DNA from 2 places in the Cellulomonas sp. C5510 genome. Region 2 is predicted to be linked to the other one. Evidence: riboswitches for the same ligand, from Rfam matches in the RefSeq annotation. Region 2 holds a riboswitch; the other holds the start of a gene.
The links. A riboswitch is a leader RNA that binds a small molecule or an ion and turns the genes downstream of it on or off. The one in region 2 is predicted to bind S-adenosylmethionine.

Region 1 (3,198 bases), 650 kb from region 2:
GCGCCGCCGAGCGTCACGCTCACCGGGTTGGCCAGGGAGCACTGCGACGTCACGTACGACGTGTTCCACCGCCGCATCACCACGGGCCAGAACGTGCGCTCCGCGGCGACCTGGTGCACGTCGCAGTGCGTCGCGTACTCGAAGGCCACCGGGTGCGAGCCCGACACCTGGTCCGTCCCGGTCCCGCGGAACCGCATCCGCTGCACCGTCACGCGCTGGACCGGCTCGACGCGCGTGAACGTCAGCACCCGGCCCGCCGCCAGCGGCCAGCCCGTCTTGTAGCCGAGCCGCACGTGCGTGGCGTCGACCACCTGCGTCACCTGCACCAGGTACATCAGCTCGCGCTCGGCGCTGCCGCCCCCGGGCCGGGTGTCCGTCTGCACGGCGTACCAGTCCCCCACCGCGAACGCCCCGGAGTCGGGCACCGGCACGATGTCGACGAGCTCCGGCAGCGCATCCGGCAGCGTCGAGGTCACGACGTGGTCGGTCACGGTCCCCCGGAAGAACATCACCGCCGCGAACGGGTCGTTGGCCGCGGCGGGCTCGATTCCCTCGGTCGTCACCAGGTGCCCGCCGAAGTCGAGCACGAGGTCGGACCGGGTGAACCGGTGCCGGCGGGTGAAGGTGAGGTCCGTGTGCGCCTCGATGCGGTGCACCGCCGGGTCGCCGACCATCGCGTCGAGCGCGTCGTCCGCCGGCGTGCTCGCGTCCAGGACGCCGAGCTGCCGGAAGTCGAGCACGCCGTCGTGGACGAGCAGCCAGCGGCCGCGCGACCGTCGCTCCGAGGCGATCACCGTGCCACCGTTCGCGTCCGCGGTGGCGGCGGCGTCCCACCGGGTCACCATCCCGCCGCCGTCGCCCGGCGCGGCGTACCCCGCGACGAGGACGACGGCGCCCGCGGTGGGCTGGAGACGCTTCAGGTCGGCGACCGTGGCCACGGTGCCGGTGGTGCGGGCGCCCGCGCCGGCCGGCGCGGGCCCGCGGCGACCGGGGAGGCGGCGGACGCCGTCCGGGCCGCGCCGAGCGCGACGGCCGACGCCAGGAGGCCGGCCCCTCCGGTGCGCAGGAGCGCGCGGCGGGACGCGCGGGCGGGCGCGGGCGCCGGGCCCGGGTCGGCGCCCGGGTCGGTAGCGCCCGGGTCGGTGGCGGACGGGTCGGGAGCGACGGTGTCGTCGGGGGTGGTGCGCATGCGAGGACCTCCAGGACGAGTCGGTGCGGACTGTCCGTGGGAGGTGCCGGGAGGCGTGCGGGTGGTGCGGTGGCGGAGCGCCCGTTCCGGGCAGCCGCGGCTTCGTGCCGGTGGGCGCCGCGACCAGCCGAACGTAGGACCGTCCCGGAGAGGGTGTCAACGGCCCGGCGCCGACCCGGTCGGTGACGCGTCAGGGGCAGTGGACGGCGGGCCCGGCGCGTCCTATCGTGGCGGCACCATCCAGAGCGACCGAGAGACCTGGCTCGTCGACGTCGCAGCAACCCCCCTCGCGAGAGGGTGAGGGTGCTTCCGCCAGGATCGATGGAGCGAAGCGATGAGCGGCACCCCTGCACCCGCACCCGTCCCGCCGGCCGGCGACGACGTCGTGTCCGACGGCCTGGGTGCCGTCGACCGGCCCACGGTGTCGTTCGAGCTGTTCCCGCCGCGGAACCCCGACGCCGCCCCGCGGCTGTGGGAGACCGTCCGCCACCTCGCCGGCGCGCGGCCCGACTTCGTGTCGGTGACCTACGGGGCGTCGGGCAGCACCCGGCAGACCACGCGCGCGCTGGTGCGGCGCCTGCTCCGCGAGACGTCCCTGACCCCGATCGCGCACCTGACCTGCGTCGCGACGTCCCGCGACGAGCTGGAGCGGACGGTCGAGGAGTTCCTCGACGAGGGCGTGCGCGCGTTCCTGGCCCTGCGCGGCGACCCGCCCGCCGACGGGTCGTGGGCGCCGCACCCCGACGGGCTGCCGACCGCGAGCGCCCTGGTGGCGCTGCTGCGGGAGGTCGAGGCGCGGCGGTGCGCGTCCAGCCCGGCGCAGGCGGTCCGTGCCGCGACCCGGCCGCTGTCCGTCGCGGTCGCGGCGTTCCCGCGCGGCAACGCCGGGTCCGGAAGCACCCGCGAGCAGGACGTCGCGGCGCTGCTCGCCAAGCAGCAGGCCGGCGCGGACTTCGCGATCACCCAGGTGTTCTACGACGCCGAGTCGTACGCGGAGCTGGTCGCCCTGGCGCGGGACGCCGGCGTCACGATCCCGGTGGTCCCGGGGATCATCCCCACGACCGACCCCGCCCGGCTGCGGCGCGTGCAGCAGCTCACCGGCGTGGCCGTGCCCGCGTCCGTCCTCGAGGTGCTCGACGCCTTCGACCCGGACGACCCCGCGGAGGTCGCCCGGCGGCACCGGGCGGGCACGCGCCTCGGCGTGGACCTGGTCGCCCGGGTGCTCGACGGCGGCGCGCCCGGCGTCCACCTCTACACGTTCAACCAGCACGGCCCGGCGCTCGACCTGCTCGAGGGCGCGGGCCTGGGCGGCGACGCACCCCGGGCGCACAGCCGGGTCGCGACCGGCGCGCCCTCGACCCCGACCCCCGTCCCGACCACCTGAGGCGAGAGATGACCCACCTGACCCACCCGTTCCCCGCCGGCACCGTCCTGGGCTACCCCCGGATCGGGCCGCGCCGCGAGCTCAAGAAGGCCATCGAGGCGTTCTGGGCCGGCCGCACGACCGCCGACGAGCTGGAGGCGACCGCCGCCGGGCTGCGCCGCCGCACCCGCGAGCGGCTCGCGGGCCTCGGGCTCGACACCCGGCTGCCGGCCATCCCGAGCGCGTTCTCGTTCTACGACCACGTGCTCGACACCGCCGCGGTGCTCGGCGCCGTGCCGGAGCGGTTCGCGGACCTGCTCACCGCCGACGGCGGCCTGGACCTCGCGGGGTACTCGACGGTCGCGCGCGGCCGCGGCGCCGACCTGCCGCTCGAGATGACGAAGTGGTTCGACTCGAACTACCACTACCTGGTGCCGGAGATCGGCCCGACGACGGCGTTCCGCTACGCGGGTGACCGCCCGGTCCGCGAGCTCGCGGAGGGCCTCGAGGAGGGCGTCCTGACCCGGCCGGTCCTCGTCGGCCCGGTCACGTTCCTGGCGCTGTCGAAGCCGGCGGAGGGCTCCCCGGAGGACTTCCTGCCGATCGACCGGCTGCCGGACGTGCTGCCCGTCTACGCGGCGCTGCT
Region 2 (3,198 bases):
GCGGGCGCGCTGCGGGCCCGCGGCGGGTCGTGGCGGGACGTGGTGCTGCGCGGCTGCCGGTTCGGTGCCGTCGAGGCGTTCGGCGGGAGCTGGGACCGGGTGACGGTCGAGGGCGGCAAGATCGACTACCTCAACCTGCGGGACTCGCGGCTGCAGGACCTGCGGTTCTCCGGCTGCACGATCGGCGACCTGGACCTCGTGGGCGTGCGCGCCACCCGCGTGACCTTCACGGACTGCCGCGTCGGCCGGCTCGACGTCACCCGGGCGCAGCTCCGCGACGCCGACCTGCGGGGCGCGGAGCTCGCCGGCCTCGACGGCATCGCCGGCCTACGAGGCGCGACGATCAGCCGGGAGCAGCTCCACGACCTGTCCGAGGTCCTCGCCGACCACCTCGGCGTCACGGTGGGCTGAGGGCGCGCGGGCGCCGCCGCGAGCCGTCCGGGGCTGGCCGGCCTGCTCGCCGACCGCCTGGTGGCCCGACCGCGCGCAGCCTCCGGCGAGCTGCTGCCGCTCGGGCTCTCCGACCTGCGCGCCGACCACCTCGGCAAGGGGCCGACAGTCCTCAGTCCTCCACGGCCGGGCCGCACGCCGCGGCGGCCGTCGCCGCGATGCCCTCGATGCCCGTCACGGCCGGCCGTGGGCGCGGGTCGCCGGCGACCGCCCAGCAGCCCTCGACCACCTCGTACCGGGCGCGCGGGCCCTGCTCGACGAACGCGCGCAGGCCGTCGACCAGCCGGTCGACGACAGCGGCCGTCGTCCCGACCCCGACGGACGCGCGGACGGCGCCTCCCGTCACACCGACGCGCGCCAGCAGCGGGTGCGCGCAGAACCGGCCGTCGCGCACACCCACGCCGTGCTCGGCGGACAGGTACGCCGCCACCAGGCCCGGGTCGTGCTCCCCGACGGTGAACGACACGACACCGACGGGGTCGGCGGAGTCCGGCCACAGCCGCAGCACCCGCACGCCGGGGACGGTCGCGAGGCCGTCGAGCAGCCCGTCCCGCAGCGCGGTCTCGTGCGCGGCGAGCGCGCCGTCCGGCAGTGCGGACAGGGCGTCGCACGCCTCCGCGAGCGCCACCGCCCCGAGCACGTTCGGGGACCCGCCCTCGTGCCGGGCGGGCGCGGGCTGCCACAGCGTGCGGTCCGTGCGCACGTCCCGGACCGCACCGCCGCCCGCGAGGTACGGCGTGCCGGCGTCCAGCCAGTCGCGCCGGCCGACGAGCGCGCCGGCACCGAACGGGGCGTACGTCTTGTGCCCCGAGAACGCCACGTAGTCGACCCCCGACTCCGCCAGCGAGAACGCCCGGTGCGGCAGCAGCTGCGCCCCGTCGACCGCGACCCGGGCCCCGCCCTCCTGCGCGAGCGCGACGACGGACGCCAGCGGCAGCGCCTCCCCCGTGACGTTCGAGGCACCGGTCACCGTGACGAGCGCGTACGGCTGCCGGGCGAGCTCCGCGCGGACCGACGCGAGCGTCTCCGCGACGGTCGGCGCCACCGGCAGGATGGTCGCGACCCGGCCCGAGCCACGCACCGAGCGCACCCACGGCAGCAGGTTCGCGTGGTGCTCGACGTCCAGCACGAGCACCCGCCCGCCCTCCGGGACGCAGCCCGCCAGCAGGTTCAGCGCGTCGGTGGTGTTCCGGGTGACGACGGCGACGTCGTCGGGCCGGGCGCCGGCGAACCGGGCGACCGCCGCGCGGGACGCCTCGTACAAAGCGGTCGACACCTGCGACAGGTACCCGGCGCCGCGGTGCACCGACGCGTACAGGGGCAGCACCTCGACGACCCGGGCCGCCACCGCCTCCAGCGCCGGGGCGGAGGCGGCGTAGTCGAGGTTCGCGTACGGCACGGAGCGGCCGTCGACCAGCGGGACGGGCGTGTCGCCGCCGACCACGGGCAGCAGGGCGGTGGCGCAGGACAGGGTGCTGACGGACATGGGAGGACCCCCGGTGGATCTCGGTGGGGGCCCGGTCACCGACCGGGCGACCCCGCGCTTGCCGGCCACCGGTCGGTGGACGGCCAGGTCGTCACCCGGGGCACCCCGCCGCGGTGGGAGGGTTGCCGGCCAGCGAGCCGGGGCTTCGCGCTGGCGCTCATGACCTACGCCCGAGGATGCGGGGAGGTCCGCGCGGGTGTCAACCGTCGTCCACAGTGCGACCTCACCCGCCGCACGGGTCCGGCGCATGGCGTAGCATCGCGGCACCATCCAGAGCGGCCGAGAGATCTGGCTCGTCGACGCCGCAGCAACCCGCGGTCCGGGGCTCCCACGAGCACGGGCCGGCCGAGGGTGCTTCCGCCAGGTCCGATGGAGGAGAGCATGACGACGACCGACGACCGCCTGCGCTACCGGCTGCTGACCGGCCCGGACGACCGCACGTTCTGCGAGCGGGTCAGCGCCGCCCTCGACGAGGGCTACGTGCTGCACGGCGGCCCCGCCGCGACGTTCGACGGCGAACGGGTGGTGGTCGCCCAGGCGGTGGTGCTGCCCGACGCGGCACGTGCGCAGGTGCGGCCGCTGTGAGCGCGCCGTACGCGGGTGACCTCACCCCGCAGGAGGCCTGGGACCTGCTGGCGTCCGATCCGCGCGCCGTCCTCGTGGACGTCCGCACGGAGGGCGAGTGGCAGACGATCGGCGTCCCGGACACCGCGGACCTGGCCGACGGCGACGAGCGCACCGCGTTCGTCGAGTGGACCGACGGGTCCGGCCGCCCGAACCCGGCGTTCCTCGACGGGCTCGCCGCCGCGGGGGTCGTCGCGGGCGAGCCGCGCCCGGTGGTGTTCCTGTGCCGCTCGGGCGTCCGGTCGGTGGCTGCCGCGACGACGGCGACCGCCGCGGGACTCGGCCCGGCCTACAACGTGCTCACCGGCTTCGAGGGCGACGTCGGCCCGGACGGGCGCCGCGGGCACACCGGCTGGCGCGCCGCGGGCCTGCCGTGGCGGGACGCGTGACGGCCGCGCCCGGACCCGGCGACTGGCGCGACGAGCGGCTCCCCCGGGCGTCGCTGCGCCCCGACACGCTCGCGGTCCGCGGCGGCACCGTCCGGTCCGGGTTCCGCGAGACGTCCGAGGCGCTGTTCCTCACGCAGGGCTACGTCTACGAGAGCGCCGCCGACGCCGAGGCGGCGTTCGCGGGCGAGGTCGACCGGTTCCTGTACTCCCGCTACGGCAACCCGACGGTGTCGACGTTCGAGGAGCGGC

Region 1: it holds a riboswitch for S-adenosylmethionine, as region 2 does, so the genes downstream of both, K5O09_RS00370 (methylenetetrahydrofolate reductase) here and K5O09_RS15965 (aminotransferase class V-fold PLP-dependent enzyme) in region 2, are expected to answer to the same signal.

What each region holds. Positions count from the first base shown of each region.
Region 1 covers NZ_CP081862.1:80,315-83,512, reverse strand. The annotation lists gene K5O09_RS00380 (peptidase C14) at 1-938, opposite strand, end outside; gene K5O09_RS00375 (hypothetical protein) at 917-1,189, opposite strand; SAM riboswitch class I at 1,423-1,517, shown strand; gene K5O09_RS00370 (methylenetetrahydrofolate reductase) at 1,524-2,573, shown strand; gene metE (5-methyltetrahydropteroyltriglutamate--homocysteine S-methyltransferase) at 2,582-3,198, shown strand, end outside.
Region 2 covers NZ_CP081862.1:3,467,574-3,470,771, forward strand. The annotation lists gene K5O09_RS19455 (pentapeptide repeat-containing protein) at 1-411, shown strand, start outside; gene K5O09_RS15965 (aminotransferase class V-fold PLP-dependent enzyme) at 563-1,936, opposite strand; SAM riboswitch class IV at 1,986-2,101, opposite strand; gene K5O09_RS15970 (DUF1737 domain-containing protein) at 2,318-2,521, shown strand; gene K5O09_RS15975 (rhodanese-like domain-containing protein) at 2,518-2,949, shown strand; gene K5O09_RS15980 (O-succinylhomoserine sulfhydrylase) at 2,946-3,198, shown strand, end outside.